DNA from 3 places in the Streptomyces azureus genome. Region 2 is predicted to be linked to each of the others. Evidence: riboswitches for the same ligand, from Rfam matches in the RefSeq annotation. Region 2 holds a riboswitch; each other region holds the start of a gene.
The links. Region 2 has a riboswitch for cyclic di-AMP ahead of AOQ53_RS14325 (M23 family metallopeptidase). Riboswitches for the same ligand answer to the same signal wherever they lie in the genome.
Positions count from the first base shown of each region.

Region 1: it holds a riboswitch for cyclic di-AMP, as region 2 does, so the genes downstream of both, AOQ53_RS38765 (transglycosylase SLT domain-containing protein) here and AOQ53_RS14325 (M23 family metallopeptidase) in region 2, are expected to answer to the same signal.
Region 3: it holds a riboswitch for cyclic di-AMP, as region 2 does, so the genes downstream of both, AOQ53_RS15185 (C40 family peptidase) here and AOQ53_RS14325 (M23 family metallopeptidase) in region 2, are expected to answer to the same signal.

Region 1 covers NZ_DF968533.1:179,800-186,840, forward strand. Annotated here, with positions in the region: gene AOQ53_RS38755 (GNAT family N-acetyltransferase) at 1-398, opposite strand, end outside; gene AOQ53_RS38760 (Cof-type HAD-IIB family hydrolase) at 591-1,439, shown strand; gene AOQ53_RS38765 (transglycosylase SLT domain-containing protein) at 1,403-2,182, opposite strand; cyclic di-AMP (ydaO/yuaA leader) riboswitch at 2,186-2,359, opposite strand; gene AOQ53_RS38770 (polyprenyl synthetase family protein) at 2,868-3,878, shown strand; gene AOQ53_RS38775 (LolA family protein) at 4,112-5,359, shown strand; gene AOQ53_RS38780 (ABC transporter ATP-binding protein) at 5,449-6,435, shown strand; gene AOQ53_RS38785 (ABC transporter permease) at 6,422-7,041, shown strand, end outside.
Region 2 covers NZ_DF968254.1:46,344-53,384, reverse strand. Annotated here, with positions in the region: gene AOQ53_RS14340 (bifunctional acetate--CoA ligase family protein/GNAT family N-acetyltransferase) at 1-1,467, opposite strand, end outside; gene AOQ53_RS14335 (HPr family phosphocarrier protein) at 1,645-1,926, shown strand; gene AOQ53_RS14330 (GntR family transcriptional regulator) at 2,099-2,794, opposite strand; gene AOQ53_RS14325 (M23 family metallopeptidase) at 2,982-3,767, opposite strand; cyclic di-AMP (ydaO/yuaA leader) riboswitch at 3,781-3,944, opposite strand; gene AOQ53_RS14320 (M16 family metallopeptidase) at 4,135-5,523, opposite strand; gene AOQ53_RS14315 (M16 family metallopeptidase) at 5,520-6,914, opposite strand.
Region 3 covers NZ_DF968256.1:47,741-54,781, forward strand. Annotated here, with positions in the region: gene AOQ53_RS15150 (8-amino-7-oxononanoate synthase) at 1-935, shown strand, start outside; gene AOQ53_RS15155 (DUF397 domain-containing protein) at 999-1,229, opposite strand; gene AOQ53_RS15160 (helix-turn-helix domain-containing protein) at 1,239-2,099, opposite strand; gene AOQ53_RS15165 (ATP-binding protein) at 2,314-2,772, shown strand; gene AOQ53_RS15170 (LysR family transcriptional regulator) at 2,784-3,701, opposite strand; gene AOQ53_RS15175 (LysE family translocator) at 3,792-4,421, shown strand; gene AOQ53_RS15180 (DUF6328 family protein) at 4,357-4,998, opposite strand; gene AOQ53_RS15185 (C40 family peptidase) at 5,080-5,553, opposite strand; cyclic di-AMP (ydaO/yuaA leader) riboswitch at 5,557-5,753, opposite strand; gene AOQ53_RS15190 (hypothetical protein) at 6,106-6,414, opposite strand; gene AOQ53_RS15195 (ATP-dependent Clp protease proteolytic subunit) at 6,422-7,041, opposite strand, start outside.

The sequences.
Region 1 (7,041 bases), on a different contig from region 2:
TCCACGTCGATGACGTAGGTGGCGTGCTCCTCGGCCGCGTACCGGACGAACAGCCGCTGCCCGGCCTCCAGGTTGTCGAAGGCGAAGCTCGACAGCGCGCAGGCCCGCAGCAGTTCACCCGTGTCCAGGTCCAGGCCGGGCCGCAGGATCGCGCCCTGCGCGTCCGAGACGCCGAGCCCGATCGCCCGGCCCTGCCCCAACGGGCCCCGCTCATGGGGCAGGTAGCCGACCGGCTCCAGCCCCTCGTACACCACCGCGACCCGCGCCCGCGGCCTCACCAGACCGACGGCATCGGTGAACTCCGGTTCCATGAAGGGGTTGCGCGGTGCCTCCGACGCAGCGCGCAGCGCGCGCCAGCGCTCCTTCTCCCCCTCGCCGAGCTCCCCGGGCCGAGCCACACGTATGCGCCCACTGCTCAACCTGACCCCCCGATCAAGTCCCCCCTGGACACTTGGAAGGTACCGCCCGAGACGGCCCCGACGGTAGGTAGCGGACCATGTTGTTGCCAACTGGTGCAGAGGCCTTCAACCGGGCAATCGGCGTCCGACGCGCGATGAAACGAAGGGGCGCGCTGTCCGTATTCTCTGATCATGGCCGCACCCATCGCATATTCACTCATCGCCACCGACCTGGACGGGACGCTGCTGCGCGGCGACGACACCCTGTCCGACCGGTCCCTCGCCGCGCTCGCGCGGGTGGCGGACGCCGGTGCCCAGCACCTCGTGGTGACGGGCCGGCCAGCGCCGAGAGTGCGGCCGCTCCTGGACGACCTCGGCTGTACGGGGCTCGCGGTGTGCGGGCAGGGCGCGCAGGTGTACGACGCGGGCGCGGACCGGCTGCTGTGGTCCGTCACCCTGGACCGGGAACTGGCCGAGACCGCCCTCGGCAAGATCGAGGCCGAGGTGGGGCAGGTGTACGCCGCGGTCGACCAGGACGGGGTCGACGGGCTCACGCTCATCGAGCCGGGCTATCTCATGCCGCACCCGACCCTGCCCGCGGTACGGGTCGACCGGCGCGACGAGCTGTGGGGCGAGCCCATCAGCAAGGTGCTGCTGCGCCACCCGTACCTGACGGACGACGAGTTGGCGGCGACGGCCCGCTCAGTGGTCGGTCCACTCGCGACGGTGACGATGTCGGGGCCCGGCACGGTCGAGCTCCAGCCGTGCGGCGTCACCAAGGCGACGGGCCTGGCGCTGGCCGCCGAGCACCTGGGGCTGCGGCCGGCGGACACCGTCGCCTTCGGCGACATGCCCAACGACATCCCGATGTTCGACTGGGCCGCCCACGGCGTCGCCATGGCCAACGCCCATCCCGAACTCAAGGCCGTGGCCGACGAGGTCACCCTGTCGAACGAGGACGACGGCATCGCCGTCGTCCTCGAGCGACTGCTGGGCGGGACGGCTCAGTACGGGCCGTTGACGTTGTCGATCGAGCCGTAGCGGGCGGCCGCGTAGTTGCAGGCCGCGGTGATGTTGGCGACCGGGTCGTACGGGTCCCACGACGTGCCGTCCACGTGGTAGGCCTGGAAGGTCGGGTCGATGGTCTGGAGCAGACCCTTGGACGGGGTGCCCTTGGCAGCGTTCGAGTCCCAGTTGTTGATCGCCTGAGGGTTGCCGGACGACTCACGCATGATGTTGCGGTAGATGCCGTCGTACGAGCCCGGAATCCCCTTCTGCGCCATGATGTCCAGCGCCTCGCGGATCCAGCCGTCCAGGTTGTTGGCGTAGGTCTTCGCGGAGGCCTGGGTGGCCTCGGCGACGCCACCGGCGGGCTTCGCGGCCGGCTTGGCGGGGGCGGAGGACTTGGTCGCCGTCTTCTTCGCGGCGTCGGTCTTGGCCGTCTTCACCTTCAGCTTCAGACCCGGGTGGATCAGCTTCGGGTCGTCGCCGACGACGGCGCGGTTGTCCTTGTAGAGCTGCTTCCAGCCGCCCGACACGTCGTACTTGTCCGCGATGCGGTAGAGCGTGTCGCCCTTGGTCACGGTGTACGTGAGGGACTTGGCGGGCTGGGCCGCCTGCGGCACGGACCGTGCGGCGGCGGGTGCGCTCTGGCTCGGCTGGGCGGCGCTGGCCTGCGTCGCGCCGAGCAGCGGCAGGGTGAGTGCCGCTCCGCCGGTGCCGACGGCCACGACACGACGGGTGAGCTGGTTGCTTCTGGGGCGACGGTGCTTGCCTCGGGGCATGGCGATATTCCTCTCCGACGCCTGCGAGGTGAGCTGTCGGGTTCGGGCCGGGAGGTGCCCGGCCGCCCACGGCGCTGTGTGCCGTGGGCGGCTTCACCCCGAGCCGTTCCGCTGCGCGGACCGGCGACTTACCTGGGTCCCCCGCTCCTGCCATGCGTGAGTGAGTGGGTTCGTGTGGGGAGTCCGGGCGGTGGCAGGATTCGGCGTCCGCCGGACAGGCCCGGAACGTATGCGAGAGCACATGTCGGGAACAAGCACCTGAGTCACACATCGTGCCGGTCGACCTTGGGCGGGGGTATATGAGCCGCTTGATCCTTTGCGGGAGCCAAGGCTCAACTGGCGTCCGACGGAAGGACGTACGGGCCGGTGCCGGAGTGGGGCGTCGCAGGGGATAACGTGATTCAACTCACTGATCACAAGTCCGTGGGGCAATGGGCACCAAGGGGAATTTGCTTATCTAAAACGGCAAATCGTGCATAGTCCACTACTTCATGGAAAGTGGATAAATGTCTGCTCTTATGAGCTGATCGAAAATATTGCGGTCGTGATCGGATACCACCCGGCCTGTAACCATGGGCGCTGGCGGTGATCGAAACGTGACCGGATACGCTGACTCGAGTGATGGCAGCGACCTATCGACAAACCGCGTAATCACCGGCAGACACCAGCAGACAGGAGACCCCTCGTGACCGACGTCGGGCCGTTCGGGCTGAGCGTGCGGGACCAGGCTCTGGAAGCCGATGTCCAGGCCGGAATGGCGGCTGTCGAGGAAGGCTTGCTCGAGGCCACCAAGAGTGAGGTGCCCTTCATCACGGAGGCCGCCCAGCACCTGGTCCGGGCCGGCGGCAAGCGGTTCCGTCCGCTGCTCGTGATGCTCTCCGCCCAGTTCGGCGACCGGTACGCGCCCGGGATCGTGCCGTCGGCCGTCGTCGTGGAGCTGACCCACCTCGCCACGCTGTACCACGACGACGTGATGGACGAGGCCGCCGTGCGCCGCGGGGTGGCGAGCGCGAACGCCCGCTGGGGCAACTCCGTCGCGGTCCTCACCGGCGACTTCCTCTTCGCCCGCGCCTCGCACATCCTGGCCGACCTCGGACCGGAGGCGGTGCGGGTGCAGGCCGAGGCGTTCGAGCGGCTGGTGACCGGGCAGATCCTGGAGACGGCCGGCCCTCAGGACGGCCGCGACCCCGTCGAGCACTACCTGGACGTGCTGGGCGGCAAGACCGGTTCCCTGGTGGCGGTGTCGTGCCGGTTCGGCGCGATGATGTCCGGCGCCGACGACACGGTCGTGGACGTGCTGACCCAGTACGGCGAGCGGCTCGGCGTCGCCTTCCAGCTCGCGGACGACGTCCTGGACATCGCCTCCGACTCCCACGAGTCCGGCAAGACCCCCGGCACCGACCTGCGCGAGGGCATCCCCACGCTGCCGGTGCTGCGGCTGCGCGAGCGCGCCGCCCGGCTCGGACTCGCGGACGACATCGCCCTGTGCGAGCTGCTGGACTCCGATCTCACCGACGACGACCGGCACGCCGAGGCCCTGCGCCTGCTGCGCGCCCACCCGGCGCTGGAACAGGCCCGGCAGGACACGATCCGCTACGCCCAGGACGCCCGCTCGGCGCTGGCGCCGCTGCCCGAGTGCGTCGCGAAGACGGCGCTGGTGGAGCTGTCCGACGCTGTGGTGCACCGGGCCGGCTAGCACGTCCTTCCCGTACGACCCCTACGGGTCGGGGGAGAAGCCGCCCTCTCGTGTCATACCGCAGCAGTACGTGGAGTTGAGCCCGGGGTCTGACGTATCTCCCTGGCCGATTTGGTCAGATGGACACCACGGAGAACACACCACTCCTCACCAGTTCGGGTGAGAATGGCGGCTCAGGGACGAGTGCGTGGACGACACGGACAGCCGCCGCCGACCACGGAGGTAGGGCACACATGGCACCGTACGCATCCGACGACAGCACGACCGGCGGGGAGGTCGACGAGCAGCGCTCCGGGCGGCGCAAAGCCGCGCGGTACGTCGTCCCAGTCACGGTGATGGGGGTGGCGGCCGCGACGATCGGGCTGGTCCCCGCACTCGCCGACTCCGGTGACCCCGACCTCCCGAAGATCACCGCCCAGCAGCTCATCGAGAAGATCGCCAAGTCGGACGTCCAGCAGCTGTCCGGCACGGTCAAGATCAGCACGGACCTCGGCCTTCCGGACCTCGGCGGCCTGGAGAGCAGCCTGATGTCCGGCGCCGCGGGCCGGGGCGAGGGCGGCTCCTCCGCCGACCCGACGGCCAAGCTCACGGAACTGGCCTCCGGCACGCACACCCTGCGCGTCGCCGCCGACGGCCCGGACAAGCAGAAGCTGTCGCTGCTGGAGAACGCCGCCGAGTACAGCCTCGTCCACAACGGCAAGGACGTCTGGGGCTACGACAGCAAGTCGAACGAGGTCTTCCACGGCACCGCCTCGGAGAGCCCGGAGCACGGGAAGGAGCAGCCGCCGGCCACGCCGAAGGACTTCGCCGAGGAGGCCCTGAAGGCCGTCGACGACACGACCTCCGTGACCGTGGACGGCACCGCCCAGGTCGCCGGCCGGGACGCCTACAAGCTGGTCATCAAGCCGAAGCAGTCCGGCTCGACGGTCGGCGCGGTCAGCGTGGCCGTGGACGCCGAGACCGGCATGCCGCTGAAGTTCACGCTGACCCCGGCGGGCGGCGGCGCCGCCGTCGTCGACGCGGGCTTCACCCAGGTCAGCTTCGCCAAGCCGGCCGCGTCGACCTTCGACTTCACCCCGCCCAAGGGCGCGAAGGTCACCGAGGAGAAGGACTTCGAAGGCAAGTCCTCCTCCGAGGGGAAGGCCTCCGGCAAGGCGGACAAGGGCGCCGAGGCCCGCGAGCACGCCCCGAAGTCCGGGGACGACCTCGGCAAGGGCCTCGACGGCATGAAGACCATCGGCGAGGGCTGGAACTCCATAGCCACCTTCGACACCGGCGGCGAGGGCATGCCCTCCGGCGAGGCCGGCGGCGACCTCGGCGGCTTCGTGGACTCGCTCGGTGACAAGGTGACCGGCAAGTTCGGCTCGGGCACGGTCTTCTCCACCCGCCTGGTCAACGCCCTGATCACGGACGACGGCAAGGTCTACGTGGGCATGGTCACCAAGGACGCGCTCGTGAAGGCGGCCGACGCCGGGAAGTAAGTCCCGTACCGCCACGGGGTATCGAGAGCACCGGGCACTGAGAGCACCGGGCATCGAGAGCAGCGGGCATCGAGAGAACGAGGAAGCCGATGGGCGAACCGTCCGCCGCGGAGCCGGAGCACAGCGATGTGCGGGCCGAGGCCGGGGATCCGGTCATCGCCACCCGCGCGCTCACCAAGCGCTACCGCGGCGGACAGCTCGCCGTCGACGGCCTCGACCTGACCGTCCCGGCGGGCAGCGTCTTCGGCTTCCTCGGGCCCAACGGCTCCGGCAAGACCACCACCATCCGCATGCTGATGGGCCTCATCGAGCCGACGTCCGGCACGGCACGGGTGCTCGGGCAGCCCATGCCCCTGGCCACCCGCGCCGTGCTGCCGCACGTCGGCGCCCTCATCGAGGGCCCGGCCCTGTACGGCTTCCTCTCCGGCCGCGACAACCTGATCCGGTACGACTCCGCCGACCCGGCCGCCGATCCGCGCACCCGGAAGGCCCGGGTCGCCGCCGCGCTGGACCGGGTGGGCCTGACGGCCGCCGCGGGCAAGAAGGCCAAGGCGTACTCGCTGGGCATGAAACAGCGCCTGGGCCTCGCGGCCGCGCTGCTCCAGCCACGCCGGCTGCTCGTGCTCGACGAGCCGACCAACGGCCTCGACCCGCAGGGCATGCGCGAGATCCGCACCCTGATACGGGAACTGGCCTCGGACGGCACGACCGTCTTCCTCTCCTCCCACCTGCTCGACGAGATCGAGCAGGTCTGCACGCACGCGGCTGTGATGACGCAGGGGCGTCTGATCACCCAGGGCCCGGTCGCCGAGCTGTCCGCCGGGGCGCGCGGCCGGCTGGTGGTGACCACGCCGGACCCGGCGGAAGCGGCCCGGGTGCTGAAGGAGCAGGGCGTCGGCGACGTCGTCGTCACGGACGACCGGGTGACCGGCGAACCTCCGGAGAGCGACCTCGCCGACGTGAACGCCGCGCTGGTGACGGCCGGTGTGCGGGTACGCGGCTTCACGGTCGAACGGGCCTCGCTGGAGGACGCGTTCGTGGCGCTGACCGGGGAGGGCTTCGATGTCACGGGCTGAAGTCGGGCAGACCGTACGGCCGGTGAGCCCGCTGTGGACCTTCGGGCTGCTGCGCAGCGAGCTCACCACCACCTTCCGGCGCTGGCGCACCCTCGCGCTGCTCGCCGTGCTGGCGGGTGTGCCCGTCCTGGTCGGCATCGCCATCAAGATCGAGACGAGCGACGGTTCGTCGCCCGGCGGTGGCGGCGGCGGGGGACCTGCCTTCATCTCGCAGATCACCAACAACGGCCTGTTCCTCGTCTTCACCGCGCTGGCCGCCACCCTCCCGTTCTTCCTGCCGATGGCGATCGGGGTCGTCGCGGGCGACGCGATCGCCGGCGAGGCGAACGCCGGCACCCTCCGCTATCTGCTGGTCGCCCCGGCCGGCCGCAGCCGCCTGCTGCTCACCAAGTACGCGACCGTCGTCATCTTCTGCCTGGCCGCCACCCTTGTCGTGGCCGTCTCCGCGCTGACGGTCGGTGCGCTGCTGTTCCCGCTCGGCGACCTGACGACCATCTCCGGCACACAGATCAGCTTCGCCGAGGGTCTGGGCAGAGCTCTGCTGATCGCCCTGGCCGTCGCCGCGTCACTGATCGGCGTCGCCGCGCTCGGGCTGTTCGTCTCGAC
Region 2 (7,041 bases):
GACCCGGATCACGCCGGCCTGCCTCAGCAGCGCCGAGACGGTCGCGTGCGGCAGCCGGGTCGCCCGTACGGCGTGCCCCTGGGGAGCCGCTCCGTGCCGGGCGCCCTGGACCACGACCAGCGGTTTCGCGGCGGCGGTCCGGCGGGCGAGGCGGGTGAACTTGCGGGGGTTGCCGATGGACTCCAGGTACATGAGGACGACGTCGGTGTCGGGGTCCTCGTACCAGTACTGAAGGACGTCGTTGCCGGAGACGTCGGCCCGGTTGCCGGATGAGACGAAGGTGGAGACGCCGGTCACGCCCGTGACGCCGCCGCCGCGCCGGTGCAGCCGGGACAGCAGGGCGATGCCGATGGCGCCGGACTGGGCGAACAGGCCGATCCGGCCCGGGCGCGGCGTCTCGGGGGCGAGGGAGGCGTTGAGCCGGACCCGCGGGGAGGTGTTGATGATGCCGAAGGCGTTCGGCCCGATGATCCGCATGCCGTACGTGCGCGCCTGCCGCACGAGGGCGCGCTGGCGTTCGCGCCCCTCGGTGCCGCTCTCGGCGTATCCGGCGGAGACCACGACCAGCCCCTGCACACCGTGTTCGCCGCACTCGGTGACGACCTCGGGGACGTGCTCGGCCGACACGGCGACCACCGCGAGGTCGACCGGGCCGTCGATGTCGCGCACCGAGCGGTGGGCGGGCACCCCGTCGAGATCCTTCTGCTCCTCGGGGAGGGCCTTGTTCACGGCGTACAGGCGGCCGGTGAACCCGGCGTCGCGGATGTTCGCCAGGACGCTCCGGCCGACGCCGCCCGGCGTGCGCCCGGCGCCGATGACGGCGACCGAGCCGGGCGCGAGCAGCCGCTGCACGGACCGCGCCTCGGCGCGGTGCTCGCGCGCGTACTGCACGGCGAGGGAGCGGTCGGTGGGTTCGAGGTCGAACTCCAGGCGGACGACGCCGTCCTCGAAGCTGCGCTTCTGGGTGTACCCGGCGTCCGTGAACACCTTGATCATCTTGGTGTTGGCGGGCAGAACCTCGGCGGCGAAGCGGCGGATGCCGCGCTCGCGGGCGACGGCGCCGATGTGTTCCAGCAGGGCGGAGGCGACCCCGCGGCCCTGGTGGGCGTCCTGCACCAGGAAGGCGACCTCGGCCTCGTCGGCGGGTGCGGACGCGGGCGTTCCGTCCGCGCCGATCCGGTCGTAGCGTACGGTGGCGATGAACTCGCCGCCCACCGTGGCCGCGAGTCCCACCCGGTCCACAAAGTCGTGGTGCGTGAAGCGGTGGACGTCCTTGGCGGACAGGCGAGGGTACGGCGCGAAGAAGCGGTAGTACTTCGACTCGTCGGAGACCTGCTCGTAGAAGCTGACCAGGCGCTCGGCGTCATCAACGGTGATGGGCCGGATGCGCGCGGTGCCACCGTCGCGCAGCACCACGTCGGCTTCCCAGTGGGCGGGATACTCGTGCCGGTCCGGCGAGGTCTGCATGGGCCCCAGAGTACGGCTAGCGTCCGACAGCGGCGCGAGGCAGTCTGTGGAGGGCGTCAGTCGGGTCGAGGCCGCGATCCGACGGCACCCCGGGGCGGTCGTCACGACCGCTCCGGCGCAGCTTCACGATATGGGAAACTGGTCTAGACAACCCTGAAAACCGAAGGGCAGCAACACATGGCTGAGCGCCGCGTCAACGTCGGCTGGGCCGAGGGCCTTCACGCCCGCCCCGCCTCCATCTTCGTCCGAGCCGCCACGGCCGCAGGCGTCCCGGTGACGATCGCCAAGGCAGACGGCAACCCCGTCAACGCGGCCTCCATGCTGGCCGTCCTCGGCCTCGGCGCCCAGGGGGGCGAGGAGATCGTCCTCGCCTCCGACGCCGAGGGCGCGGACGCCGCCCTGGACCGGCTGGCGAAGCTGGTCTCCGAGGGTCTCGAGGAACTGCCCGAGACCGTCTGAGTGTTCTTTCCCGCCTGATCGGGTGCACCCCGATCAGGGCACCCCGAAGGGCTCGTCCGAATTCACCGGGCGGGCCCTTCGCCATTTCCGGACGCGAGTCGTCGAATTCCCGTTCTCGGGCAGCAGAAATAATCCCCCGTGAATTACCTGCTCTTTGTATACGGCTCTCGTGTTAATGCCGCAGGCTCGCCGTGTTTACGGGATGTTGCGAGTTCCTCACACGCTCGGCCCGCTCCCCGGCGGAGCCGAAACGCAGCCGGTGTGCGCCCGTCGCGCGCTCGGCGTGCAGCGCCGTGACCGCCCGCGCGCGCTCGCTGTCACCGCGCGCCACCGCGTCCACGATCGCGCCGTGCTCGGTCCAGGACTCCACGGGACCGGCCGGCGCCTCGACGGTGTACATCCAGGCGATCTTGTGGCGGAGCTGGGTGAGCATCGAGGTCAGCGCGGGGCTGCCGGAGGCCTGCGCGAGCGTCTCGTGGAACCAGCCGCCCAGAGAGCGCAGGTCGTCGCTGTTGCCCCGGCGGGCGCGCTCCTGGCCGAGCCTGACCAGGCCGCGCAGGACCTTCAGATGGGCCTCGGTGCGGCGCTGGGCGGCGCGGGCGGCGCCCAGCGGCTCCAGCAGCGTCCGCATCTCCAGCAGGTCGGCGGCCTCCTGCTCGGTGGGTTCGGCGACGCACGCGCCCGCGTGCCGCCGAGTCACGACGAAGCCCTCGGCCTCCAGGGTGCGCAGGGCCTCCCGGACGGGGACGCGCGAGACACCGTAGCGGCGGGCGAGGAGTTCCTCGGTCAGCCGGCCGCCGCGCTCGTAGACACCCGCGACGATGTCGTCCCGGATGGCCGTGCACACCGAGTGCGCGGGAATACGCATGACCGACCTCCGTTTAATCCCCGTGAAACGTCGACGAGTGACGCGTGTTCCGTGACTCTATTGCAATGAGCCGGAATTTCCGACGGCGGACCGGAATCCATGGATATTTTTTGGACAGCCGCGCGTCACAAACGCCGAAAGCCCCGGCTCGGGGAGCCGGGGCCTCGGGATGCGGAGTGGTGCGCCGTCAGAGGTTCACGCCGTGCGAGCGGAGGTAGGCGACGGGATCGATGTCGGAGCCGTACTCGGGGCTCGTGCGGGCCTCGAAGTGCAGGTGCGGACCGGTGACGTTGCCGGTCGCGCCGGACAGGCCGATCTGCTGGCCGGGGGTGACCTTCTGGCCCACCGAGACGCTGATGGACGACAGGTGGCCGTACTGGGTGTACGTGCCGTCGTTCATCTTGATCACGATCTGGTTGCCGTAGGACCCGCCCCAGCCCGCCTCGACGACCTCTCCCATGCCGACCGCGTGGACGGCGGTGCCGCTGGCGGCGTGGAAGTCGACACCGGTGTGGCTGCCGGAGGACCACAGGCCGCTGCTGGTCTGGTAGCCGGTGGAGACGTACGAGCCGGAGATCGGGGACACGAAGGCATTGAGGCGCTTGCGCTCGGCCTCGCGGGCGGCGCGCTCCTTGGCCTCACGGGCCTTCTCGGCTGCCGCCTTGGCCTCCTTGGCCGCCTCGGCGGCCCGCTCGCGGGCGGCCTCCTCGGCCTTCTTCTTGGCGGCGGCCGCCTCGGCGGCCTGCCTCTGGGCGGCGGCCTGGGCGTCGATCTGCTCGGCCACGGTGTCGCCCATGGTGACGACGGGGGTGAGACCGGTCTGCTCGACGGCGGGCTCGGTGGCGAAGGCCGGGGCGGCCACGGTGCCGATGACGCCGGTGGTGGCGAGGGCCGCGACGCCCGCCGCGCGGGCCGTGCCGCGCTGCATACGGCTGGGACGACGATGCTTCCCGGTGGCGCGGGTGAACGCCATGGAGTGGCTGGTCCTTTCCTTCCTTCTCGCCTACCGGGTTAGCTGACGGGTTCGGAGCAGGAAGGTCTCCTACGGACCCCCTCGCGGCTCGCGCGGGCGTCCGATTCACCCCAGGGACTGAGTTGGGTCCCCGGCTCCCCTGGCTCGCGCCGTACGGGGACTCGGCGATGACTGTCCGGTGCCGCGGGTGCGGCGCACTGCCTGACGAACAGCCCGGACGAACCTAAGCGGGGCCACTTTCAATTCCCAAACGGATCCCGGTTTTTGTAGCGCATCCCACAGGGCAGACAGGCAACCTCCGCACCAATTCGGGCATAAAGGAGCCCTGGTGCCTTAGAAGACAACCAGGGCCCCTGCGCGAGTGCTCCTACTCGGTGGCGACGACCGAGACTTCGCCGATGCCCAGGGCCTCGACGGGGCCCTTGATCTGCGCCGCGTCGCCGACGAGGACGGTCACCAGACGGTCCACCGGGAAGGCGCTGACGGCCGCCGCGGTGGCCTCCACGGTGCCGGTCGCGGCGAGCTGCCGGTACAGCGTGGCCTGGTAGTCGTCGGGCAGGTGCTGCTCGACCTGGTCGGCCAGCGTGCTCGCGACGGCAGCCGCCGTCTCGTACTTCAGCGGCGCCACGCCGACCAGGTTCTGCACGGCGACGTCCCGCTCGGCGTCGGTCAGCCCCTCGGCGGCGAGGGTGCGCAGCACCGTCCAGAGGTCCTGGAGGGCGGGGCCGGTGTTGGGCGTGTCCACGGAGCCGCTGATGGCGAGCATCGCGGCACCGGTCCCGTCCGGGGCGGACCTGAGGACCTGGCCGAAGGCCCGCACCCCGTAGGTGTAGCCCTTCTCCTCGCGCAGCACGCGGTCCAGGCGGGAGGTGAGGGTGCCGCCCAGGCAGTACGTGCCGAGCACCTGCGCGGGCCACACGCGGTCGTGCCGGTCCGGGCCGATCCGGCCGATCAGCAGCTGTGTCTGGACGGCGCCGGGGCGGTCCACGATGACGACCCGGCCCGTGTCGTCGGCGGTCACCGGCGGTACCGGGCGCGGCTCGGCCCCGGAGCCGGTCCAGGCGCCCAGCGTGTCGCCGAGCAGGGCGTCGAGGTCGATGCCGGTGAGGTCGCCGACGACCACGGCGGTGGCCGTGGCGGGCCTGACGTGCCTCTCGTAGAAGGCGCGTACGGCCCCGGAGTCGATCGCGGCGACCGTCTCCTCGGTGCCCTGGCGGGGCCGCGACATGCGCGAGCCCGCCGGGAACAGCTCCTTGGAGAGCTCCTTGGCGGCACGGCGGCCGGGGTTGGCCAGCTCGTGCGGGATCTCGTCGAGGCGGTTGCGGACCAGCCGCTCGACCTCGCTGTCGGCGAACGCGGGCGCCCGGAGGGCGTCGGCGATCAGGCCGAGCCCCTTGGCGAGCCGGGAGGCCGGCACCTCCAGGCTGAGCCGGACGCCGGGGTGGTCGGCGTGTGCGTCGAGGGTGGCGCCGGCGCGCTCCAGCTCGGCGGCGAACTCCTCGGCGGAGTGCTTGTCGGTGCCCTCGGAGAAGGCCCGGGCCATGATCGTGGCCACGCCGTCGAGGCCGGCCTGCTCGGCGTCCAGGGGTGCGTCCAGCAGCACCTCCACGGCGACGACCTGCTGGCCGGGGCGGTGGCAGCGCAGGACCGTCAGGCCGTTGCCGAGCGTGCCGCGCTCAGGAGCCGGGAACGCCCAGGGCTTCGGCTCGCCCCCCTGCGGCTGGGGGTGGAAATCCATCGTGGCGAGCTCGGTCACTTCGCCGCCTCCTCGTTCTTGTCGGTGGCTTCCACGGTCGCCGCGGACTCCGGGTCTTCGGTGCCGTCCGCGCTCTCGGCCTCCGGGTCGGCCGGGGCGATCGGCTCGTAGACGAGCACCGCGCGGTTGTCGGGCCGCAGACGGGCCTTTGCGACCTCCTGGACCTCCTCGGCCGTCACCTCCAGCACGCGCCGCACGGCGGTCAGGGCGAGCTGCGGGTCGCCGAACAGGACGGCGTACCGGCACAGCTCGTCGGCGCGGCCGGCGACCGTGCCGAGCCGGTCCAGCCACTCGCGCTCCAACTGGGCCTGGGCGCGCTCCATCTCCTCGGCCGTGGGACCCTCCTCGGCGAACCGGGCGAGCTCCTCGTCGATGGCGGACTCGATGACCGGGACCTCCACGTCACCCGACGTCTTCACGTCCAGCCACCCCAGGGAGGGTGCCCCGGCGAGCCGCAGCAGGCCGAAGCCGGCCGCCACGGCCGTACGGTCCCGCCGTACGAGGCGGTTGTACAGGCGGGAGGACTCGCCGCCGCCGAGGACGGTGAGGGCCAGGTCGGCCGCGTCGCACGCGCGCGTGCCGTCGTGCGGCAGCCGGTAGGCGGCCATCAGGGCGCGCGCCGGGACCTCCTCCTCGACGACCTCGCGCAGCTGCTCGCCGATGATCTCCGGCAGCGTGCCGTCCCGGGGCGCGGGCTTGCCGTCGTGGCCGGGGATGGAGCCGAAGTACTTCTCGATCCAGGCCAGGGTCTGCTCCGGGTCGATGTCGCCGACCACGGAGAGCACGGCGTTGTTCGGCGCGTAGTAGGTGCGGAAGAACGCGCGCGCGTCCTCCAGGGTGGCCGCGTCCAGGTCGGCCATCGAGCCGATCGGGGTGTGGTGGTAGGGGTGGCCCTCCGGGTAGGCGAGGGCGGTCAGCTTCTCGAAGGCAGTGCCGTAGGGGACGTTGTCGTAGCGCTGCCGACGCTCGTTCTTGACGACGTCCCGCTGGTTCTCCATCGACTCGTCGTCGAGCGCGGCCAGCAGGGAGCCCATGCGGTCGGCCTCCAGCCAGAGGGCGAGCTCCAGCTGGTGGGCGGGCATGGTCTCGAAGTAGTTGGTCCGCTCGAAGCTGGTGGTGCCGTTCAGCGAGCCGCCCGCGCCCTGGACGAGCTCGAAGTGGCCGTTGCCCTTCACCTGGGCGGAACCCTGGAACATCAGGTGCTCGAAAAGGTGAGCCAGGCCTGTGCGCCCCTTGACTTCGTGGCGCGAGCCGACGTCGTACCAGAGGCACACCGCCGCGACCGGGGTCAGGTGGTCCTCGGAGAGCACCACGCGCAGGCCGTTGGCCAGGCGGTGCTCGGTCGCTGTCAGGCCCCCGGAGCCTGCCTGGGCTGTGGCCGTGTGACCCATGGGCATGTACGTCCCTTCGATCGCGGCGCGGTCGTTCGAACCGCGGTTTTCCTGGCGAGTCCTGCCACTGTATGCAAGCGTGCGGGGCCCTGGTGAAGTTCCCGGGGGGCGTACGCGGAGAGCGAGA
Region 3 (7,041 bases), on a different contig from region 2:
GCTCCCGGCTCGTCACCGGCAGCACCGAACTGCACGCCGAACTGGAACAGGAACTGGCCGGTTTCTGCGGTGCCGAGGCGGCCCTCGTCTTCTCCTCCGGCTACGCGGCCAACCTCGCGGCGGTCACCGCGCTGGCCCCGCACGGCTCCCTCATCGTCTCCGACGCGGGCAACCACGCCTCGCTCATCGACGGCTGCCGGCTGGCCCGCGGCACGACCCAGGTGGTGGCGCACGCCGACCCGGAGGCCGTGCGCAAGGCGCTGCACACGCACGAGGGCACGGCGATCACCGTGTCCGACACGGTCTTCTCGGTCGACGGCGACGCGGCCCCGCTCGCCGCGCTCGCCGAGGCGTGCCGGGAGCACGGCGCCGGACTGGTGGTCGACGACGCCCACGGCCTGGGCGTCCTCGGCGACGGCGGCCGCGGCGCCCCGCACGCGGCCGGGCTCGCGGGCGCCGACGACGTGGTCGTGACGGTCACGCTGTCCAAGTCGCTCGGCAGCCAGGGCGGAGCCGTCCTCGGCCCCGCCCGGGTGGTCGACCACCTGGTCAACGCGGCACGGACGTTCATCTTCGACACGGGTCTCGCCCCCGCGGCGGCGGGGGCGGCCCTGTCGGCACTGCGGCTGCTGCGCCGCGAGCCGGAGCGGGCGGCGCGCGCCCGTGCGGTGGCGGGCGAGTTGTACACACGCCTGACCGCCGCGGGCCTGGAAGCGGTACGTCCGGACGCCGCGGTGGTCTCGGTGCGGGCGCCCTCCCCCGAGGACGCCGTGCGCTGGGCGGCCGAGTGCCGCGCGGCGGGCCTGGCCGTGGGCTGCTTCCGTCCTCCTTCCGTACCCGACGGCATCTCACGGCTCAGGCTCACCGCCCGCGCGGACCTGACCGGGGAACAGATCGAACGCGCTGTACGACTGATCGGCGAGACGCGGTCATGAGTCGGCGTGACACGGCCGTGCGTCGCTCGACGGTGGACGGATCAGAAGTGGTCGGGATTCGGCTCAGATGCGGTCGATCGCGGCCGTGAACTCCGCCCAGCTCCTCGGGGAGAAGAGCAGCGCGGGCCCGGCCGGGTCCTTGGAGTCGCGCACGGCGAGCAGCCCGGCCCAGGGCGGGGCGTCCGGAGACGCGGTCTCGACGCAGTTGTTCGCGCCGGTGCTGTAGCTGCTGCGCAACCACCGCACACCGTGCAGTTCGATGCTTGAGGGGACGTGACGAGGCAGTGCACGCATGGTGCCTCCTTACGCGCCGGCGGCTGTCCCGGCGATGAAATCCAACGAGTCCTCGGGCGAAAGGGCGTGGATCTGCAGGGCGTTGAAGGCCTCCGTGTAGGCCTGGAGGTCTTCTTTCCGTTCGAGGTAGAGGCTACTCGTCAAGTGGTCGAGAACAACCACATCCAGATCAGATGTGCTCGAAAATGAGAAGATAACGAAAGGGCCAGTGACGCCGATGTGAGCCCCGGCGGCGAACGGCAGCACCTGGAGCCGCACTTGGGGCAGCCGCGCCGCCTCGACCAGTCGTTCCAGCTGCCGGGCCATGACCCCCGGCCCGCCCACCTCCCTGCGCAGCACCGCCTCGTCCAGGACGGCGCTCAGTTCCAGCGGCGGATCCGCGCGCAGCACGTCCTGCCGGGCCAGCCGCACCTCGACCAGCGTGTCGAGCCGGTCCTCCGGCAGGCCCTCCACCGCGGCCTTAGTCACCGCACGGGCGTACTCGGGCGTCTGGAGCAGCCCCGGGACGACGGTGGTCTCCAGCGTGCGCATCGCGCCGGCCTGGGACTCCAGGCTGATGAAGTCCCGGTAGGTCGGCGGCAGCACCCCGCGGTAGGCGTGCCACCAGTGGTGCCGGCCGCCGTCGTCGTCGGACCCCGCCAACATCATGAGCAATTCGCGCAGTTGGGTGTCCATCACGGCGTACGCGTCGAGAAGTAACCGGACATCGGCCGGTTTCACCCCGCTCGTGCCCGTCTCGATTCGGCTGACCTTCGACTGGTGCCAGCCCACCAGTCGGGCCGCCTCACCACTGGTGAGCCCCGCCGAGGTGCGCAGCGCGCGAAGTTCGGCGCCCAGTTTCCGGCGGCGCACCGCGGGACCGTGCTGCATGGGCTACTCCTTACTCCTTCCGAGCCACCCAAAAACGGTCTCGCGTCGCAGAGTTCACCGCTTTGAGCGACAGATATATGCATATCTTGGTGGATCGCCGCCCTTGAGGGGTGTTCTGGTGGCACTCTGGCGACGAAGCACCAGTCCGGGACCGTACTCGAACCTTCCGCTCCGTGTCGGACTGCGGTCCCGTTGGGAAAGGGACGACGTCGCCATGGCAGACCATTTGGAAGCATCCGTCACTCTGCCGAGCGATCCCGCCTCGGTCTCCGCGGCGCGCGCCTACGTGGTGGGCACGCTGGCGGAGTGGGGTCTGCCGACGGACACGGAAGTGTCCGACTCCATCCGGCTCATCATCTCCGAACTCGCCACCAACGCCGTCCAGCACACCTTCGGGCAGTCGCCCACCTTCACGGTGGACGTCGCACTCGACCGCGACGAACAACTGCGCATCGGCGTCACGGACAGCCACCCACGATTCCCCAGACGCCTGCCTGCCGCCGTCCAGCAGGACAACGGCCGCGGCCTCGTCATCATCCGCTGGCTGACCGCGGAGTGCGGCGGCAGGCTCAGGATCCGCCCCACCCGCGAGGGCGGCAAGACCATCTCGATCGAACTCCCGTGGACCGTCCCGGCCCAGCCCGTGCCCGCGGCGCGGCAGCAGGAGCCGTGATCTCACCGCATCTATGACGTGTGCCGCGCGCGGCCGAACGCCCCGCGCAGCAAGGCCCGGAAGGCCTCCACGGCCGGCGCCGCCTCCTCGCCCCGGTAGGCGACCGAGATCGTACGGCGCAGCTCGCCCGCTCCGAGCGGGCGCACCCCGACCGGCGTGACCGACGTCCGCGCCACCATCTCCGGTACGACGCCCACCCCGAGCCCCGCGCTGACCAGCGCGCACACCAGCGCATACCCGGGCGTCGACACCAGGACCGACGGGCTGGCACCGGCCCCGGCCAGCGCCGCCTCCACACCCTGCCGGGACGGATGCTCCGGCGCCATGCTGATCAGCGGCTGACCCGCCAGTTCCGTCAAGGGAAGCCTGGACGTGCCGTCGGCGAGGGCATGCCCCGGGGCGGTCACCAGCACCAGTTCCTCGACCAGGACCGGCTCCGTGCGCACGGAGGCGGGGAGCGCCAGGGCGTCGGCCGGCTCGTACGTGTGCGTCAGGGCCAGGTCGATCTCACCGGTGGCCACGGCCGTGACACCGGTCGGCGGTTCGTGGTCGGCGACGGACAGCTCCACATCCGGGTGAGCCCGGCGGAACGCGCTGAGCACCGGCGGCAGCAGATGGATGCCCGCCGTCTGGAACGTCCCGAGCCTCAGGACACCCCCCGACAGACCGGCCAGCCGGGCCAGTTCGTGGCGAGCCAGTTCCAACTCGTCGAGCACGCGCCGGGCCCGTGCCACCAGCAGCTCGCCCGCGCCCGTCAGCCGCGCCCCGCGGTGATGCCGGACCAGCAGCGCCGAGCCCGCCTCCCGCTCCAGCTTGGCCAGTTGCTGGGAGAGCGCGGGCGGGGTGTAGCCGAGGCGCTCGGCGGCCCGGGTGATCGACCCGGCCTCCGCGACGGCGACCAGCGCCGCGAGCCGGGTCGGATCGTACATGTCTGACCTCCACAGACCAAAGCATTGCTTAAGGCCTGCCCAGGATATTCGACATACCTGCTGAAGGCTCCGGCCCGGCAGGCTGGCCGCATGGACGCACAACTCATCGCCTTCACCGGGGTGGCGGCGGGCATGGTCGCCATGCCGGGCGCCGACTTCACGGTCGTCGTGCGCAACGCCCTGGTCTCCCGCCGGGCCGGTGTCGCCTGCGCGCTCGGCATCGCGGGCGGGCTGCTCCTGCACACCGCGCTGGCCGTGGCGGGCGTCGCCGCGGTCCTGGCCGCCGTCCCCGCGCTGTTCCGCTCGCTCCAGTTGCTGGGCGGCGGCTATGTCCTGTACCTGGGGGTGCGGACGCTGTGGTCGCTGCGCCGGCCCCGTGCCGTGCCCGTCGAAGCCGCCGGAACCGTCTCGTCCGCCGCGCGTCCCCTGCGGCAGGGCTTCGTCACGAACGCCCTGAATCCGAAAGCGCCCATCACCTTCCTCAGCCTGCTGCCGCAGTTCGTGCCCGCGGGCAGTCCCGCGCTGCCCCGGACCCTGCTGCTGGCGCTGATCGTGGTGGTCCTCGCCCTGCTGTGGTTCCCGGCCGTGGCCCTGCTGGTGGACCGGCTGGGCCGGTGGCTGCGCGAACCACGGGCCGCGCGGGCCGTCGAGGGGGTCACCGGCGCCGCGCTGACGCTTCTCGGTGTGCTGCTCCTTCTCGAGCCGCTGAGGGCTGCCTGATGGTGCCGCGCAGCGGCGCGGGGATCCGGACGGTGCCCTGGGGCGCCGGCTCCTCCACAGTGGCCTCGGGCCGCCCGGGGCTGCCGTGCGTCTCCTCCCGCAGCCCCGCCCGCCGCACCAGCCGGGGGAGCAGCCCCCACAGGCCGACGCAGACCAGGAACGTCGCCGCGCCCGCTGCGATGCCACCGGCCCGACTGGTCGTCACATCCACCACCAGCAGCACGGAACCGCTGAACGCGAACACCAGCACGATCAGGCCGGTTGCGGCCAGTCGTGAGGAGACCTGCACGATGCGGGGCTTGGCGCCCTGCTGGAAGAGCGAGCGGTGCAGCGCGGCCGGTGCGGTGAACAGCGCCGCTGCCAGGACCGCCAGCAGCAGCGTGATGACGTAGGTGACGCGCTGGACCGTGTCGAGGGACGTGAAGCGCGAGGTGAAAGCGAGCGACAACAGGAACGCGAACAGGATCTGTACGCCCGTCTGGGTGACCCGGAGCTCCTGGAGCAGCTCGACGAAGTTCCGGTCGGCGCGTTGCAGCGGGGTCTCGCCGCGTGCGGTGCAGGGACGGTGCTCGGCCATGGGTCACGGGTAACCACTTGAGGCCGTGTCACGCTCCGGCGTGCGGCGGCGCGTCAGGGACGCCGCCGCACGCCGGGCGGATCACTTCACGCGCCCGTACCAGACGCTCTTGGTCCAGATCTTCTGCAGCCGCACCACGTCCCCGCTCTTCGGGGCGTGCCAGAGCTTGTTCTTACCCGCGTAGATACCCACGTGGTACACGTTGCTGCCCGAGTGGAAGAACACCAGGTCTCCCGCCTTGCGGTTCTTGGCGGAGATGTGGCGCGTCTTGTTGTACTGCTGGGCGGCCGTGCGGGGGAGCTTCTTGCCGACCTTCTTGAACGAGTAGAGCGTGAGCCCGGAGCAGTCGAACCTGTGCGGACCGGTGGCCCCGTACCTGTAGGGCGAACCCTTCTTCGAGGCCGCGATCTGGAGTGCCTTCGTCCCATGGGTGGCTGCCGAGGCCTCCGAGGAGAAGCCGGGCGTCACGATCGAGCCGCCCACCGCGGCGATGGTGAGGGCCGAGGCCGTACCGGCCCGGACCATGAGCGACGGGACACGATTGAGCGCAGTCATGCGCAACCCTTCGTCAGCCGCCTGTGAAGGATGACCTGTCGGATTCGGGCTGGCGAAGTTGCCCGGCCGCTGACGCGGCTTCACCCCAAGGGCTGCTCGGACCCGGTCATGGCGTGACCGTCCCGGCGACCCGTCGTGCTTGGGTCCTCCACTCCTGCCGATCCACTCCTGTCGACCGGTCATCCAGGCGGCGGCAGGACTCGGCGTCCGCCCGGACCGCCCCGCCGCTGCGGCGGGGGCTTGTCGTCAGTCAGGGATCTTGGCTCATGGTTGTCCCGAAATCCCAACGGAACCGGGGGTTTGTGTTGTTACTCACCACTCACCCGTTCGGGTGGACACGTCTGTGTTCGAGCCACCGTCCACGGGCCCATCGGCCGCCGGACCAGCGATGGAATGTCCTATTCCGCTCCTCGGCCACGCGCGTTGCGCAACTGGGAGGGCCCGAAAAAAGGACTCCCGTCTACTCCGGACAGGGGTACGTCGTTTGGTCCGTTTCGACTCAGGCCTGGACGCTCCGTCGGCAGGGCGGGCGTCCGGGCCGACGGATCCGCGTCAACTGACGGACTCCGGGGGCAGGGTGACGCGGGCCGTGCGCCGCTCGCCGTCCAGCACCCGCAGCGCCCGGCCGAGTGTGCCGGCGTGCAGTTCCGTCTCGCCCCGCTGATGCATCAGGGCCAGCGCGTCACGCAGCGCCGTCGCCTTGCCCACCAGGGCCTGGGCGGCGCGCAGTCCGCGGTAGGTGTCGCCGGGCAGCGCCGGGTTGATCCGGCCGAGCAGGTCGACGACCTCCAGGTAACGGTCGATCAACTCAGCCTCGGCGCGGGTCAGCGCGGGCAGCGGCGGCAGTTCGGGCGGGAGCACCGGCGGCTCACTCTCCGGTCGGCATGGCCAGAGTGGCCTTGCGGTGGGGGACGATCCGGTCCACCAGGCCGTACTCCACGGCCTCCTGGGCGGTGAGGACCTTGTCGCGCTCGATGTCCTCGCTGAGCTGCTCCCGGCTGCGGCCCGTGTGCCGCGCGAGCATCTCCTCCATGCGGGTCCGGACGCGGGTCAACTCGTCGGCCTGGATCGCGAGATCGCTGGCCTGCCCGCGGGCCGGCTCGGGCAGCGCGGGCTGATGGATCACCAGACGGGCGTCCGGCAGCGCGGATCGCTTGCCGGGTGTGCCCGCCGCCAGCAGGACCGAGGCGGCCGCGCCGGCCTGGCCCAGGCAGATCGTCTCCACGTCGCAGGAGACGTACTGCATCGTGTCGTAGATGGCCGACAAGGCGTGGAAGGTGCCGCCGGGGGAGTTGATGTAGAGCGAGATGTCGCGGTCGGGGGCCTGGTGTTCGAGGTACATGAACTGGGCCATCACGTCGTTCGCCGAGGTCTCGTCCACCGGCGCCCCGAGGAAGACGATCCGCCCCTCCAGCAGCTTCGAGTACGGATCCGTCGTCCGTTGCCCGGACGCGGTGCGTTCGGTGAACTCGGGCAGCACGTAACGGG